Regions from separate parts of the Bradyrhizobium sp. U531 genome, predicted to be linked through region 3. Evidence: predicted binding sites of a transcription regulator. Region 3 holds the regulator's gene; each other region holds the start of a gene.
What was found. Region 3 encodes LexA, which represses DNA repair genes until DNA is damaged. Its sites were predicted from a motif close to TGTTCNNNNTGTGTTCNG; they were not measured.

Region 1 (4,208 bases), on a different contig from region 3:
ATGATCGAAGCCTCGGGCAGGTTCCTCCAGTATTTCTTCGGCATCTCGGCCTGCATCGCCTTCACCTTGAGGCGAGCCGGATTGAAGATGCTGGCGTAATAGCGCCGCCAGGTTTCCTCCAGCCGGTCTTCGCTTGGTGCCTCGCTCTTGCTGACGCCCGGCGTGAACGACAGCGCATGGCCGTCCCAATGCGCGCAGAGGTCCGGCGTCAGGATCGACCAGGGCATGTCGGCAAAGCGCTTGGCGAAGAACGGGGCTGCGAGCTCGACGATGTGATGCTCCGGCTCGAACCAGGCGACGTAATGCGCGGCGCGCTCGCGGCCGATCTCGCGGAAGCGGACGAAGGCGTGCATCTTGTGCTCGTCGCGATGGACCGCGCGCGCCATCGCAACGACCTGCGCGACATCGGCATCGGTCGCGACGTCGATGAGGTCGTGATTGTCCTTCAGGCGCCAGAGCAGGCGATAGAGAATCGCAAAGCGTTCGGGATCGCGATGCAGGATCGCGGCCCTGGCGAGATCGACGAATTTCGCCGAGACATTGAAAGTGCCGTCATTGACCTCGAGGATCGGAGACGGTGCTGACGGCGCGAACAGATCGGCTTCGCCGCCATGCACGGCCCATGTGACCTCGCGCGGTTCGACGTGACGCAGCACGAGCGACCGCGCGGCTTTGCGCCAGCCGTCGAAATCGGTTTCGGTGTCGAGGGTGATGTAGGGCATCAGAAGCCAAATCCCAATTGCGTTGCTTTCGGCTTGAAGCGTTCGATCAGCCCGGCCGCATCGAGGCGATGCGGGGATGGGCGGTGATCGCTGAGGACGATGAACGGCAGCGCCTTGTGCCTGGGCACATGCAGCCGCGCCAGGTCGGAGAGGCGGATCGTGGTGGTGCGCCGCGTTGCGATGATGCGCTCCACGGCCTTGGTGCCGAAGCCCGGCACGCGCAGCAGCTCCTCGCGGCTGGCGCGGTTGACGTCGAGCGGGAAGCGGTCGCGGTGGCGTAGCGCCCAGGCGAGCTTCGGGTCGATGTCGAGCGGCAGCATGGCGTTGTCGTCGACGATCTCCGCAACGTCGAAGCCGTAGAACCGCATCAGCCAGTCCGCCTGGTAGAGCCGGTGCTCGCGCTGCAAGGGCGGCTGCACCAGAGGCAAGGCGCGGCTGGCGTCCGGGATCGGGCTGAAGGCGGAGTAATAGACGCGCCTCAACTTGTATGAGCCGTAGAGATTTGAACTGGTGTGGAGAATGGTGTGATCGGAGGCGCTATCTGCGCCGACGATCATCTGCGTGCTCTGGCCTGCGGGCGCAAAGCGCTGCGGCCTCGCCTTGGTCTTCGCTACCCGGTTCTCCTCGGCTTCGTCGAGCTTCAGCCGCAGCCGGCCCATGGTGCGACGGATCGCGCGGACGTCCTTCTCGGGCGCGAATTGCTGCAGGCTCGTTTCCTCGGGCATCTCGATGTTGATGGAGAGACGGTCGGCATATTTGCCGGCCTCCGCGATCAGCGCGTCGTCGGCCTCGGGAATGGTCTTGAGGTGGATGTAGCCGCGGAAGTGATGCTCCTCGCGCAGTTTTCGCGCGACACTCACGACCTGCTCCATGGTGTAGTCGGGGCTGCGGATGATGCCGGAGGAGAGGAACAGGCCCTCGATGTAATTGCGCCTGTAGAAATCGAGCGTCAGCTTGACCACCTCGTCGACGGTGAAGCGGGCGCGCGGCACGTTGGAGGAGGCGCGGTTGACGCAATAGAGGCAGTCGTAATTGCAGGCGTTGGTCAGCAGCACCTTGAGCAGCGAGATGCAGCGCCCGTCCGGCGCGTAGGAATGGCAGATGCCCATGCCGGGCGCGGTCGAGCCCATGCCCTTGCGGTCGCTGGAATCCCGCTTCTCGGTGCCGCTGGAGGCGCACGAGGCGTCGTACTTGGCGGCATCCGCCAGAATTTCCAGCTTGCGTTGTACGTCCATCCCGGAATCCCTTTGATTCAGCTGACGAATCCGGATGAGCCGCAATTCGATTGACTCACCGGCCGGCGTTAGCTTTATATTAGAACATATCATGAACAAATGAGCCAGCCGCAGGTTCTTATTTCCAGGAATTTCGGCACTCACCTTTCGAAGGAGCGGCGAGCATGAGCGGCGCACGCATCAGCGCGCTTGCGACCTTGCGCGGCCAGATCGAGCGCATCGAGACGGCGGCGGTCGTGCATCCGCACCATCGCGTCGCGCTCGGCCACAGCGAGGCCGACGCCGTGCTGAAAGGCGGGCTCGCGCGCGCGGCGATCCACGAGGTGTTTTGCGAAGGGCGCCAGGGCACGGCCGCGACGGGTTTCGTCATGGGTCTGGCGGGGCGGGTCTCGGCGCAGCGGCCGCTGCTGTGGGTGCGGCAGGATTTTTCGGAACTGGAAGCCGGCGCGCTGTCGATGAGCGGGCTCGCCGAGCTCGGCCTCGATCCGCGCCGCCTGGTGATGGTGCGCGCCGCCGATGTCGAGAGCGCGCTACGCAGCTCGGCCGATGCGCTGGCCTGCGACGCGCTCGGCGCCGTCGTGCTCGAGCTTTGGGGCGATGTCAGGCAGTTCGATCTCGTGGCGAGCCGCAAGCTGACGCTGGCCGCGCAATCGTCCGGCGTCACCGGGCTGATGCTGCGGATGGCGGCACAGCCGCTGCCCTCGACCGCGGAGACGCGATGGATGCTGCGCGCGGCGCATTCGCCGCCTGGCGCAGCATGGGACGCCTGGGGCGCGCCGCGCTTCGATGCCGAGCTCTTGCGTAATCGTCACGGCCAATGCGGCCGGTGGATCATGGAATGGAATTGTGATGAGTGCCAGTTCAGTGAACCGTCGACGTATTCTCAGCCTGTGGCTGCCGCGCCTGCCTATCGACCGGATCCAGCGGTTCTTCAACGCGTTGGATAAGACTAATGAACCGAGCATCGTCGTCATCAAGGACAACAATGCGCTGGTGATCCATGCGCTGGACGAGGCCGCCGAACGTCTCGGCCTGTATATCGGCCAGCCCCTGGCCAATGCGCGGGCAATGTGCCCGGACTTGCGTGTGTTCGACGCCGATACCGTGGCCGATGCCAGGACGCTCAGCGACATCGCCGACTGGTGCGACCGCTTCACGCCGTTGGTGGCGCTCGATCCGCCGCACGGGCTGTTCCTGGATATCACCGGCTGCGCGCATCTGTTCGGCGGTGAGGCGGCGCTGCTGCAGACGCTGGTCCGCGCGCTCGCGCGCCAGGGCTTTGCCGTGGGTGCAGCGATCGCCGGCACCTCGGTCTGCGCGCGCACGCTGACGCGGCAGGCCTCCGGCAGCATCGTTGCCGATGGCGGCGAGGCGGCGGCGATCGACCGGTTTCCGGTATCCGCGCTCGGTGCGGACGAGGCCGTCACCACCGGCCTGCGCCGCGCCGGCCTCAAGACCATCGGTGACGTCGCCGCGCGCTCGCCGAGCGAGATCACGGCGCGGTTCGGCGCCCGGTTCTCCACGTTGCTCGCGCATGCGCTGGGCCAGGGCGATGCGCCGATCAGCCCGCGCAAGCCGCTGCCCGATTACATCGTCGAGAAGCGCTTCGCCGAACCGATCGCGACCGACACCATGATCGCGATGACGCTGTCGCGGCTGGCGGGCACGCTGATCGCCTCCATGGAGAAGCAGGGCAAGGGCGCGCGGCGCCTCGAAGCCGCGTTCTTCCGCACCGACGGCGCGGTGCGCGCGATCGTGGTCGAGACCGGACGTCCCGTGACGCGCAGCGCGGTGATCGACCGTCTGTTCCGCGAGCGGCTCGATGCGCTCGCCGATCCCCTCGATCCCGGCTTCGGCTTCGACATGGTGCGGCTGTCGGCGAGCCGCACCGAGATCGTGGTGCAGGAGCAACGCGATCTCGACGCCCATGTCCACGACAATGACGAACTCTCCGCGCTGATCGACCGCATCGCCGCGCGCATCGGGGGAAAACGCGTCGTCGTGCATCTGCCTGAGGACACCCATATCCCCGAGCAGGCGGTGCTGGCCGCGCCGGCGCAGCATCATCTCGCCGCCGCCATGCAGGCCGAATGGCCTGCACGTGCCGAGAGCGAGCCGCCGCTGCGCCCCTTGCGGCTGTTCGACAAGCCGGAACCGGTCACCGTGCCGTTCGCGACCGTGCCCGATGGCCCGCCGCATCAATTCACCTGGCGGCGCGCAAAACATGCGGTGGTGCGGGTGGAAGGACCCG
Region 2 (4,208 bases), on a different contig from region 3:
AGAACATGGCGAACCGCCTCGCCGGCCGCGGCGAGGTGAAGAAGCCGAAGCGCTCGCTGCTCGAGCCGCTGCTGAGGAAGCTGAAGGGCCGGTCGGGGCGTGGATCCGCCCCGCATCGCAAAGCGTCGTAGACGTACACCAAACCGGGCGGATTACTTGTCCGCCCGCTGCTGCTTCTTGGCCAGCAGCTGCCGCAGCGCCGCGACCTTGGCCGCGGCCTGGTCCGGCGGCAAATCTGCCTTCACGAGGATCTCGGCCTCGGACTCGCGGCCCTGCAATCCCAGCACGAGCGCCAGATTGGCGCGAACCCGCACGTCGTTCTGATTGCGCTGATAGGCGCGGCCGAGCACCTGTTCGGCTTTCGGCAGATTGTTCTGCAGCATGTAGGACAGGCCGAGATTGGACAGCACGGTCGGCTCGTTCGGCACGATCTTCAGCGCCGCGGCGTAGTATTGCTGCGCTTCCTCGTTGCGGCCGAGCTGATCGAGCGCGGCGCCTTGCGCCGACAGGATGCGCCAATCGGGATCCTCAGGGCTATGCGCGCGGCCGAGGACATCGAAGGCCTGCTGGAAAGTACCGTTGTCGGCGAGCGCGCGGCCATAGCCGGCGAGCAGCGCCTTGTTGCTGGGATGGGCGAGCACGGCCTGCTCGAGCACCGCGACCGCCTGGGCGCGCTGGCCGCTGCCGCGCAGCGCCTTGCCGTATTCGAGGGCAATTGCGGGATCGCTGGGCCGGGCGCGGTACCGCTCGCGCAATGCGTCCATCTCCGGCCTGGCGTCCGATTTGGCGTCAGCTTTGGCGGCGGATTCCTGCTTGTCGCCGAGCGCTCCGGTGACGTCCTCGATGCCGGTGGTCTGACAGCCGCCGAGGGCAAGGATCAGAACGGCGGAACACAGATATCTCGCCGGGGGGAAGGCGAGGGGCAAACGCTTGGACATACTCTGATCACTCGGCAACTGATCAGAGATGCTTACCGATTAACGCTAAAGTCCCGTTAAGGACGCGGCCCGTGAGACCTCAGTCGGTGAATTCAGCACCGAATTCGCAGCCGATGCGCCAGCGCAGGCGGCACTGCCGGGAATAATCCGGCGCGAAGATGATGGTGAATTGCGGCGGCACTTCCAGGAATTCGGCCACGACCTTCACGCCACCAGCCGAAATATCGGTGATGGTGCAGTCCCGCGGCAGCGAGCCCGCGCCAAAATGGATCTTGGCGAGACGGCTGCACACCCGACGTTCGCTTCTCCGGCGATTTGCAAGCATTTGAACTGTTCACCCGTTAGACCACGGCCCATCCCGCAGGCTTAGAAGTAGCGGACATATGTTGGGATGTGCTGAGCACGGACGCCGGCATTCGAGACGTAGTGTCCCGGCCGTGTTTACGATTGGTTAGGACTTACCCGCCCCACAATAGTTGTTCCCGTATTGTTCTTGCGCCGCGGGCCGGGCTCTGCTACCCCTAATTGTGCGAGAGGGCAGGCTGGTTTGAGCATGGTTCAGCGGGTTTCCACCGTCGCCTTTGAGGGGATCGAGGCCCGCGCGGTCGACGTGCAGGTGCAGGTCGCACCGGGACTTCCGGCCTTCGCCATCGTCGGCCTGCCGGACAAGGCCGTGTCGGAAGCGCGCGAACGGGTCCGCTCGGCATTGATCGCCTCGGGGCTCGCGCTGCCGGCGCGGCGCATCATCGTCAATCTGGCACCCGCCGACTTGCCGAAGGAAGGCAGCCATTACGACCTGCCGATCGCGCTCGGCCTGATGGCGGCGATCGGAGCGATTCCGCCGGACGCGCTGACCGGTTTCACCGTGCTCGGCGAGCTCGGCCTCGACGGCTCGATCGCGCCCGTGGCCGGCGTTCTTCCCGCCGCCATCGGCGCCAATATGCGCGAGGAAGGACTGATCTGCCCGGCCGCCTGCGGCTCCGAAGCAGCGTGGGCGAGCCCGGACATCCAGATCATCGCCGCGCACTCGCTGATCCAGATCGCCAACCATTTCAAGGGCACGCAGGTGCTGTCGCGGCCCTCGCCCAGGGTGCACGAGGCCGCCGCCTCCACGCTCGACCTGCGCGACATCAAGGGCCAGGAAAGCGCCAAGCGCGCGCTGGAGATCGCGGCGGCCGGCGGACATCATCTGCTGATGATCGGCGCGCCGGGCGCCGGCAAGTCGATGCTGGCGGCGCGCCTGCCCTCGATCCTGCCGCCGCTGTCGCCGGGCGAGCTGCTGGAAGTCTCGATGATCGCCTCCGTCGCCGGCGAGATCGAAGGCGGCGCGCTGACGGCGCGGCGGCCGTTCCGCTCGCCACATCATTCCGCCAGCATGGCCGCGCTCACCGGCGGCGGCATGCGCGCCAAGCCCGGCGAGATCTCGCTGGCGCATCAGGGCGTGCTGTTCCTCGACGAGCTCCCCGAATTCGATCCGCGCGTGCTGGATTCGCTGCGCCAGCCGCTGGAGAACGGCGAGGTCGCGGTGTCGCGCGCCAATCACCGCGTCACCTACCCTGCCCGCTTCATGCTGGTCGCTGCGATGAATCCGTGCCGCTGCGGCAACGCGTTCGAGCCAGGCTATGCCTGCAAGCGCGGCCGCATCGATCGCTGCACGAGCGACTACCAGGCGCGCATCTCGGGCCCGCTGATGGACCGTATCGATCTGCGCATCGAGGTTCCCGCCGTGACCGCGGCCGACCTGATCCTGCCGCCGCCTGCGGAAGGATCGGCCGAGGTCGCTGCGCGCGTCGCCGCCGCACGCGATATCCAGCTCGCGCGTTACGCGGATGCCGGTCTGCCCAACATCCGCACCAATGCCGAAGCGCCCGCCTCCGTGCTGGAGGAGATCGCCAAGCCCGATGCGCAGGGCGCGAAGCTGCTGCGCGAGGCCGCCGAGACGATGCGGCTGTCGGCGCGTGGCTATCACCGCGTGCTTCGGGTGGCGCGCACGCTCGCCGACCTCGATTCCGCCGACAAGATCGGCCGGCTGCATCTCGCCGAAGCGCTGTCCTATCGCGCACTCGCGGAGGATGTACGGCAGCTCGCCTGATCATTCCGCGCATCAACCCGGCGGTAACGAGTTTCCTTTACGCTCTGCAAACCATAAGGCCCGCTCATCTTCGTTCAGAGTTCCCGGGGCCTGGCGAGTAGAGTGTCATGTTGCGTCTCAAGATCCTTGCCTCGGTTGTTCCCCTGTTGGCGGCTGCGGTGTTCGCCCGCGCGGAGATCGGATCGGTCTCGCATCCCTGCATCGCCCTGGGCGACACCTCGGTCGAGCTCACCTCGCTGTTCTGGACCGCCGGCGTGCATGTCGCCTTCACCGAAGATCCGGAGCGCGCCACGGTGCGGGTTCAGATCACCGACGATGCCGACGCGGCGGACTTCGCCGTGGTCGACGACGGCCTCGGTTCCGAGCCGGATTCCTGCCAGGCCAATCCCGCGACGCGCCTCGTCTCGATTGCCGCCCAGCCCGTCGACGGCGGCCAGGTGATCTATCTGACCACCGAAGGCCCGGCGGATTACCGCATCTATGTGCGCTCGAAATCGTTCTCGCAGCGCGAGGCCGCCGCATTGATCGTCGGCGCCAACGGCAACCGCCGCCAGCTCCAGTCCGCCTCGCTCTGAGGCGTTAACACCTCGTCAACCCTGTTTGGAGGCGGCACCAAGGCCTCAAACTGTTTGCAAGGTCGAGGCGACATCGTCGCTCGCGGCGAGCACGAAGTTTCGGACAAGAGTCGGGGTCGGTGGCGATGGGTCGGACGTTCCGGATCAAGGTGCGCATGCGCCGCTTCAGGCGAAAGCACCCCCGCATCGCCTTTGCGATCCGCTCTTTCGTGATCTTCTCGGCGACGTTCGGCGGCGCCTATGGCTTCGTCACGGGCAGCCGGTCCGAGACCTCCGGCTACAATCCCCACGCCTTTGCGATCGGCGCGAGCTTCCTGTTCGCGATCGCCTGCGTCGGCCTTGCGACGCTGAGCATGCGCCTGCGTTTCGTCAACAAGCGGATGCGCACGCTCGCCGCCCACAACGAGGCGCTGATCGACCGCAATTGGGAGCTGAAGGAAGCCGAGGAACGCGCCCGCAGCCTGTTCGAGCAGCAGGGCGACCTCATCGTGCTGCGCGCGACCGACGGCCGCATCACCTTTGCCAACGAGGCCTATTGCGCACTCGCGGCACAGGCGCGCAGCGCGCTGGTCGGCACGCGTTTCGATTTCGACGTGCTGGAGC
Region 3 (4,208 bases):
ATGCCGCCTTCCACTTCCATCGTGTCACGCCCTATGGCGTGCTCGCCAATCTCGGCGCGATGCCGGTGGTCTCGGCGCTGGTGATGCCGGCGGGGCTGTTGGGCCTGCTCGCGGCGCCTTTCGGGCTCGATGGTGTGTTCTGGTGGCTGATGGGGATCGGTATCGACTGGATGGTTGCGGTGTCGCGTTGGGTGGCGGCGCTGCCGGGCGCGGTCGGCCGCATTCCCGCTTTCGGCATCGCGCCGCTGATCGCGGCGAGCCTCGGCCTCATCCTGATGGGCCTGTTGCGCACGCCCTTGCGCTGGTGCGGTGCCGCCGTGCTGCTGGCTTCCATCGCCTGGGGCCTGTCGGTGCGGCAGCCCGACATCCTGGTTGCCCGGGACGGCGCCAGCGTCGCGGTGCGAGGCGGGGACGGGCGTCTGCATCTGATCAGGACGGGCAAGGACAATTTCCTGCTGAAGGAATGGCTCGCGGCCGATGCCGATTCCCGCGATGCCGGCAGCGCCTCGCTGACTGAGGGCATATCGTGCGACGAGGCGGGCTGCGTCACGCCGCTCGCCGACGGACGGCTGGTCGCGCTGGCCTCGCGCATCGACGCGCTCGCGGACGATTGCAGCCGCGCAGCGCTGGTGGTGACGTCGCGGCCGGCGCCGCCGGACTGCGCGGCGATGGTGGTGGACCGGCCAAGGCTGCTGCGACAGGGTACGCTGGCGCTGACCCGGCGTGGCGACGGCTTTTCGGTTCAGGCGGTGAGGGCGAGAGGCACGAACCGCCCCTGGTCGCCGGCGGCCGCCGGCGAGGGAGATTTCGAAACGGCCCTGATGCCGAGGGCGGCGGCTCCGCGCGCCAAGGATGCGACCCCGTCGGAGGCCGATCTTCAGGCGGAGGACTGACGTCTCTGTCAGCCGATCGGCATCGGCGTGATCGGGGACCGGCTGTCGGCGGTGGTCTCAGGCTTGTGCTCGCGTTCGCCGAGCGGCTGCGTCACCGGCAGTTGCAGCACGGTTGCGCGCTGGCCTTCGACAAGCTGCGTCACCAGTACGTACTTGCCATCAGGAAATTCGATCGCGTCATGGTGACGATCGGGAACGTGCGGATCGATCTTGCCGAACTTGCCGACGCGGGAGTTGACGGTGCGCGTCCAGATCCAGCGGTTGTCGTAACGGACGTTGTCGGCGAAGGCGAGCTCCGTTCCCGGCAGCAGGCAGACCGCAACGGTGAGATCGGCCTCGGAGGCGAAGCCGCGCGTCGAGGTGCCGCGGAACGTTGTCGTGACGATCGTCTCGCCCACTTCAGCGGGGCGCGTCGCGACGGCATGCAGGCTGTAGTCACACATCGGGTTGCTCCTCATTCGAAGATGACGACCCGCACCTGCCTTGGAGGCACAGGCCTCGGAGTGGAAGCACGCAACGCTCTGCTTGGTTGTAGGCAAATCTACGGCTGGGATCCACGTGCCGCGATCACTTTATCTTTTCGAATCCGACAGGAACAAAGTCTGCCTGCGTGCATTCGGGCAGGCGGTTGTCGACGACCGCGGAAATCGAATGGCTTGAGATCGTCAAAGAGAATCGCGGCTCGCGATTGCAATGCGCATTGCCCGGTCATCACCCATGACACATGGGCAACGCGCGACGCTGATGCGGGGATCAGCGCCGTCGCGCACCACTCAAAATAAATTGGCACAGAACGAACTGGCACATGGCGGTCTCGAAAGAACTGCGATGCGCTCTGGCTTCGCGCGGCTTGCCGAGACTCTCGCCGTGAAAGAAGGGCCGGACAATCTGTGCAATACCAGAAGGACCATCCAGCCGGAGCGGACCATCATCCGCTCCAATCTCTGATCGGCGCTGCCGATCGACGGCGCGCAACAGGCGCCAGGTGATTTCAGTATCGAGCCCGTTTCGGGCTCAGTACTTGCGGTAAAGCCCGATCAGCTTGCCCTGAATCTTCACGCGGTTCGGCGGCAGGATGCGCACCTCGTAAGCGGCATTGGCCGGCTCGAGCGCGATCGAGGCACCGCGGCGGCGGAAGCGCTTGAGGGTCGCTTCCTCATCGTCGATCAGCGCCACCACGATGTCGCCGGTATCGGCGCTCTCGTTGCGCTGGATCAGAGCCATGTCGCCGTCGAGGATACCGGCCTCGACCATGGAATCGCCGCGCACTTCAAGGGCGTAGTGCTCGCCGGAGCCGAGCATGTCGGGCGGTACGCTGATCGTGTGGCTGCGGGTCTGCAGGGCCTCGATCGGCGTACCGGCGGCGATGCGGCCCATCACCGGCACCGCCACGGGGCGCTCGCCCTCGTCCGCGGACGGGATGGAGCTCGCGCGGACCTTGCCGAGATTGCCCTCGATGACGCTCGGCGTGAAGCCGCGTCGGTTGCTGGCAGCAGCCTGGAGCTCCGGCAGCTTGATCACTTCGATGGCGCGGGCGCGGTTGGGCAGGCGGCGGATGAAGCCGCGCTCTTCGAGCGCGGTGATCAGGCGGTGAATGCCCGACTTCGAGCGCAGGTCGAGCGCATCCTTCATCTCGTCGAAGGAGGGCGGTACGCCGCTTTCCTTCAGACGTTCGCTGATGAACCGCAGAAGCTCGTATTGTTTGCGCGTTAACATCTCGACCAAAGTCCCCCGGTTGATGTCGTTCGATTCCGAGACGATGAATTCAGCGATAAGCCGCTACATCCTCGAAACAAATCATGAACGGACACTATATGTTCGATACATGTTCCGCAACTGCTTAATTTACCGTGAACGAAACGAAACTCGCGGAATGCGTGTAATCGCGCAAATCAGGCGGGGAGCCGCAGCACCTCGCAGGGGCTGCCGGCCTCGGCCTTCGGTGCGAACGGCGGGCGCACGAGAAGTACCTGTGCCGCAGCGAGATTCGCAAGCAGAGAGGAGTCCTGATGATTGACGGGCAGGGCGATCTGCGTGCCGTCGTCGCGCAGCTCCAGGCGCGCGCGCAGATAATCCTCGCGCTGGTCGTTGGCGCCGAGATCTTTTCCGAGCACGGCGCGCTCGCGACGATGATGAATCACTGAACGGCCCGACAGCGCGCGAATCAGCGGCACCATGAACAGGAAGGCGCACACATAGGACGACACGGGATTGCCGGGCAGGCCGACCGCACGCATCGCGCCGAGCCGGCCGTGCATCATCGGCTTGCCGGGCCGCATCGCGATCTTCCAGAACGACATCGCCGTGCCTTCGTCCTTCAGTGCCTGCTGCACCAGATCGTGGTCGCCGACCGACGCGCCGCCGGTGGTGATCAGGATGTCGGCACCGCTCTCGCGGGCGCGCCGGATGCCGGCGGCTGTGGCTGCAAGCGTATCGGCGGCCACGCCAAGGTCGATGGTCTCGGCGCCCTCGCTGCGGGCGAGCGCGTGCAGGGCATAGCCGTTCGAATAGACGATCTGGCCGTGCCCCGGCGTGGTGCCTGGCATCACAAGCTCGTCGCCGGTGGCGAGGATTGCGACCTTCGGGCGGCGGCAGACCGCGAGGTGCGGGTAATTCATCGCCGCCGCGAGCGAGAGATCGCGTTCCGTCAGGCGGTTTCCCTTGCGCAGGAGCACCTCGCCCTCGCGGAAATCGACGCCGGCCGGGCGGATATGCCGTCCGACGATCGCAGCCTCCCTGATCGTGACGCTGTTACCGTCGGCGACGGTGTCCTCCTGGATCACCACGGCGTCCGCCCCCTCGGGGACGACGCCGCCGGTGAAGATTCGCACGGCTTCGCCGGCGCCGACCGCTTGAGCAAAGGGCCGGCCCGCTGCGACTTCGCCGATTACCGTCAGTTTGGCATCGATCCTGGCCGCATCGGCCGCGCGCACCGCATAGCCGTCCATCGCCGACATGGCCTGGGGCGGCTGCGTGCGCCGCGCCGCGACGTCATGAGCGAGCACGCGGTGATGGGCTTCGTCGAGCGAAACCATCTGCTCAGGCAGCGGCTCTGCACCCGCCAGCACCGCAGCAAGGGCGTCGGAAACCGGCATCAGGGCCACGGCGAAACTCCAGCTCGGCAGGGTCGGACGAATGTTCCGACAGTCTTCTAACCGAGCGTGGGAACAGAGGCAAAGATGGCGATGGCGCGGGCGATGGATTTCGCTGCTTTCACCTTCGGATGGAAAGCAAGCTCAAGCGCGACGCGGCATGATCCAGAGAATGAGACCGATCGGCAGCAGCGTGGCCATGGCGAGGACGAGAATGACCAGC
Region 4 (4,208 bases), on a different contig from region 3:
GGCGCTTCACCGCCGAGAAACGCGCCTCGAAACTGTCGGGCACGATGTCGGCTTCCAGCACCGCGATCGGATGCGGGCGCAGATGCGCGTTCAGCCCGTCGCGAAAACGGCCCGGCGGAAACTGCTTCTCGATGTCGACATGCGCGACCTGGCCGCGTGCATGCACCCCGGCATCGGTGCGGCCCGCGCCATGCACGCGCAGATCCTCGCCGGTCATCGCCTTCACCGCCGCTTCCAGCGCGCCCTGCACCGACGGCAGCGTGTCCTGGACCTGCCAGCCGAAGAACGGCGCGCCGTCATATTCGATCGTGAGCTTGTAGCGGGGCATTCTCGATCCGGGTGGTGTCATCGCCCGGCTTGACCGGGCGATCCAGTACTCCGAGACATCTCTATTGAGCCGAGACGCCTCGGCGTACTGGATACCCCGCCTGCGCGGTGTATGACAGCGTCAGGTGAACGTCGCTCCCGCTTTCACCGGCACACCCCGCAAAAAGTCCGCGGCCTGCATGCGGCCCTTGCCCTCGCGCTGCAGCTCGAGGATGCGGATGGCGTCCTCGCCGCAGGCGATGGTGAGCTGATCGTCGAGCGCCTCGCCCGGCGCGCCCGATCCCTCGGCCAGTTCGCAGCGCAGGATCTTGACGCGCGCATTCTCGAGCTCGGCCCAGGCGCCGGGAAACGGCGACAGGCCGTGGATGTGGCGCAGCACCGCGCGCGCGGGCTTGCTCCAGTCGATCCGCGCTTCGGCCTTGTCGATCTTGGCGGCGTAGGTGACGCCGTCCTCGCTCTGCTTCCTGAGCTGGAGTCCGCCGCGCCCGAGCGCGGCCATCGCGCGCACCATCAGGTCGGCGCCGAGGCGGGAGAGCCGGTCGTGCAAATCCAGCGCCGTCATGGTGTCCGATATCGGAAGACGCTCGGCCATGGCGACGTCGCCGGTGTCGAGGCCGACATCCATCTTCATGACCATCACGCCGCTCTCGGCATCGCCGGCCATGATCGCGCGATTGATGGGGGCCGCGCCGCGCCAGCGCGGCAGCAGCGAAGCATGCAGATTGTAGCAGCCGAGCTCTGGTGCATCGAGGATCGCCTGCGGCAGGATCATGCCATAGGCGACGACAATTGCGGCGTCGGCCCCGAACGCGCTGAACTCGTCGAGCGCTTCCTGGGTCTTCAGCGTCTTCGGTGTCAGCACGGGAATGCCGAGCTTTCGCGCAGCCTCCTCGACCGGCGTCGGCTGCAATTGCAGACCGCGACGACCGCCCGGCTTGGGCGCGCGGGTGTAGACGGCGACGATCTCGTGACCGTGCGCAACCAGCTCGAGCAGCGTCGGCACGGAGAAATCGGGCGTGCCCATGAAGATGAGGCGGAGAGGCATGGGAAAAACCTGCGAGCAACGCGAATCTACTGACGGTCATTCCGGGGCGGCGCGAAGAGCCGAACCCGGAATCTCGAGATTCCGGGTTCGATGCTGCGCATCGCCCCGGAATGACGGCAACCTCATTCCGCGCGCTTGGCGGCTTTCTCGAACTTCTTGATCACGCGGTCGCGCTTGAGCTTCGACAGATAATCGACGAACAGCACGCCGTTGAGATGGTCGATCTCGTGCTGGATGCAGGTGGCATAGAGGCCTTCGGCATCCTCCTCGTGCACCTTGCCGTCGAGGTCGGTGAAGCGCACGCGCACCTTCGCGGGCCGTTCGACCTCCTCGTAATATTCGGGAATCGACAGGCAGCCTTCCTCGTAGACCGACAGCTCCTCGGAGGAGGCGATGATCTCGGGATTGATGAAGACGCGGGGCAGCGGCTTGGTCTCGCCGTCCTCGTCGCGCTTGGCGAGGTCCATGGTGATCAGCCGCAGCGGCTGCGCGATCTGGATCGCCGCAAGCCCGATGCCGGGTGCGTCATACATGGTCTCGAACATGTCGTCGGCAAGCTTGCGGATCTCGGCCGTGACCTTCTCGATCGGCTTAGAGACGAGACGCAGCTGCTTGTCGGGCAGGATGATGATTTCTCTGAGGGCCATGGCCGCGATTTAAGCCGCATGCCGGATGCGGTCAATGCGCCTGGGAACTCCGTTAACCCCTCGCTAACCATAAAACTTCAGGTTTCCTTAACCATAAAAATTAGGGGGTCGTTAACCGCCATCGTTCCCTCTTCGTTCGCGAGAGCCCGGCGAATCGGCTACAAGGCTGCATGAACGAGATCATTTTCACGGCTGGCGACTGGCCGGTACGCACCATCGACGCGCTGATCGGCTTCGGCGCCCTCGTGCTCATCCTGCTGGTGGCGATCGCGGTGGTGATCGCGCGCTCCGGGCGGCGCGGCGCGGAACTCGCGATGGCGCATGCGATCCGGGCCGATGAGCTCGAGGAGCGCCTCAGCGAGGTGCTACGCGCCCAGAGCGAATCCGCGGGAAGGGTCGATGCCATGACCCAGACGCTGGCCGGCCGCCAAGCCGAGATGGCGCGGGCGGTCAACGAGCGGCTGGATTCGGTGACGCATCGCGTCGGCCAGTCCATGGAACATTCGACCCGCAACACCATGGAGAGCCTGCGCGCCCTGCACGAGCGGCTCGGCATCATCGACAGCGCCCACAAGAACCTCACCGATCTCACCACGCAGGTGACGACCTTGCGCGACGTGCTCGCCAACAAGCAGTCGCGCGGCGCCTTCGGCCAGGCGCGGATGGAGGCGATCGTCCAGGACGGTCTTCCCAAGGGCTCCTACGAGTTCCAGTTCACGCTCTCTACCGGCAAGCGGCCCGACTGCGTCGTGTTCCTGCCCGACCAGCGCCCGCTCTGCATCGACGCGAAATTTCCGCTGGAGGCGATGACCGCGCTGCACGACGCCCGTACCGACGAGGAGAAGCGCGTTGCCACGCAGCGGCTGCGCGGCGACGTGATGAAGCATGTCAGCGACATCGCCGAAAAATATCTCGTCACCGGCGAGACCCAGGAGATGGCGCTAATGTTCGTGCCGTCAGAATCGGTCTATGCCGAGATCCATGACGGCTTCGACGACGTGATCCAGAAGGCCTACCGCGCCAAGGTCGTGCTGGTGTCGCCCTCGCTGCTGATGCTCGCGATCCAGGTGATGCAGCAGATCATGAAGGACGCGCGCATGCGCGATGCCGCCGACCAGATCCAGACCGAAGTGATCAAGCTCGGCGACGATCTGGGTCGTCTCAGGGACCGCGTGGTCAAGCTGCAGAAACATTTCTCCGACGCGAACGAGGACGTCCGCCAGATCCTGATCTCCGCCGACAAGATCGAGAAGCGCGCCGGGCGAATCGAAGAGCTCGATTTCAGCAAGACCGACGCGGAAGGCCCGCGACTGGTCGCAACGGGCGCAGGCGAGCTGTTTCCGCGGAAGCTCCAGGCGGGGGAATGAATTAGGGCACACTGTCATGCCCCGCGAAGGCGGGGCATCCAGTACGCCGCAGCGGATATGATTGAACCGGGACGCCGGTGAGTACTGGATCGTCCGCCTTCGCGGACGGTGACACCTCTAGGGTGGTCGGATGGGTGGACGCCACTACTACGTCTACATTCTCGCCAGCAAGATCGGTGGCACGCTCTACATTGGCGTGACCAACGACCTCATCCGCCGCGTAGCGCAGCACAAGTCGAAGGTCATCGAGAGCTTCACAGAGAAGTATGATGTCGCAAGACTGGTCTACTTCGAACAGTTCGACGACCCAGAGAACGCAATCAAGCGGGAGAAACGGCTCAAGAAGTGGAACAGGGCCTGGAAAGTTCGGCTGATCGAACAGCACAATCCGAATTGGGATGATCTGTATCACGAGATTGCCGGGCCACCGTGACGCCGTCATACCCCGCGAAGGCGGGGTATCCAGTACGCCGCAGCAGCTCTGATTGAACCGAATCGCTGGTGAATACTGGATCGTCCGCCTTCGCGGACGATGACAGCGAGGATGCTGAAGGCGCTTACGCCTCTCTGACGCCAGCGAGTCTTTTCCCCCAGAATCTGCTAACATCGCCCCATGACCGCACCCGACGCGACCTCATCCGCCGCTCCCGCCCCTGCGACCTCCTGGCGCGACAGTCTTGCCGTTTACCTGCAACCGCGGGTGCTGATCGTGCTGTTTCTCGGCTTCTCCTCCGGCCTGCCGCTGGCATTGTCGGGATCGACACTGCTGGTGTGGATGCGCGAGGCCGGGGTTGACCTGAAGACCATCGGGCTGTTTGCGTT

Region 1: the regulator LexA is predicted to act here: its motif matches at 2,038-2,055, upstream of QRQ56_RS33320 (ImuA family protein).
Region 2: the regulator LexA is predicted to act here: its motif matches at 1,416-1,433, upstream of QRQ56_RS13975 (YifB family Mg chelatase-like AAA ATPase).
Region 4: the regulator LexA is predicted to act here: its motif matches at 2,142-2,159, upstream of QRQ56_RS19810 (DNA recombination protein RmuC).

Annotation. Positions count from the first base shown of each region.
Region 1 is NZ_JASVEN010000010.1:268,605-272,812, reverse strand. Features, by position in the region: gene QRQ56_RS33330 (UdgX family uracil-DNA binding protein) at 1-722, opposite strand, end outside; gene QRQ56_RS33325 (putative DNA modification/repair radical SAM protein) at 722-1,957, opposite strand; gene QRQ56_RS33320 (ImuA family protein) at 2,122-2,904, shown strand; gene QRQ56_RS33315 (Y-family DNA polymerase) at 2,807-4,208, shown strand, end outside.
Region 2 is NZ_JASVEN010000002.1:444,946-449,153, forward strand. Features, by position in the region: gene QRQ56_RS13960 (AAA family ATPase) at 1-131, shown strand, start outside; gene QRQ56_RS13965 (tetratricopeptide repeat protein) at 153-938, opposite strand; gene QRQ56_RS13970 (PilZ domain-containing protein) at 1,018-1,263, opposite strand; gene QRQ56_RS13975 (YifB family Mg chelatase-like AAA ATPase) at 1,492-3,030, shown strand; gene QRQ56_RS13980 (hypothetical protein) at 3,138-3,605, shown strand; gene QRQ56_RS13985 (ATP-binding protein) at 3,731-4,208, shown strand, end outside.
Region 3 is NZ_JASVEN010000001.1:1,070,856-1,075,063, forward strand. Features, by position in the region: gene QRQ56_RS05335 (ComEC/Rec2 family competence protein) at 1-893, shown strand, start outside; gene QRQ56_RS05340 (hypothetical protein) at 902-1,336, opposite strand; gene QRQ56_RS05345 (hypothetical protein) at 1,587-1,841, shown strand; gene lexA (transcriptional repressor LexA) at 1,908-2,609, opposite strand; gene QRQ56_RS05355 (molybdopterin molybdotransferase MoeA) at 2,786-3,997, opposite strand.
Region 4 is NZ_JASVEN010000004.1:71,303-75,510, reverse strand. Features, by position in the region: gene truA (tRNA pseudouridine(38-40) synthase TruA) at 1-328, opposite strand, end outside; gene fmt (methionyl-tRNA formyltransferase) at 449-1,372, opposite strand; gene def (peptide deformylase) at 1,495-2,019, opposite strand; gene QRQ56_RS19810 (DNA recombination protein RmuC) at 2,190-3,386, shown strand; gene QRQ56_RS19805 (GIY-YIG nuclease family protein) at 3,517-3,819, shown strand; gene QRQ56_RS19800 (AmpG family muropeptide MFS transporter) at 4,000-4,208, shown strand, end outside.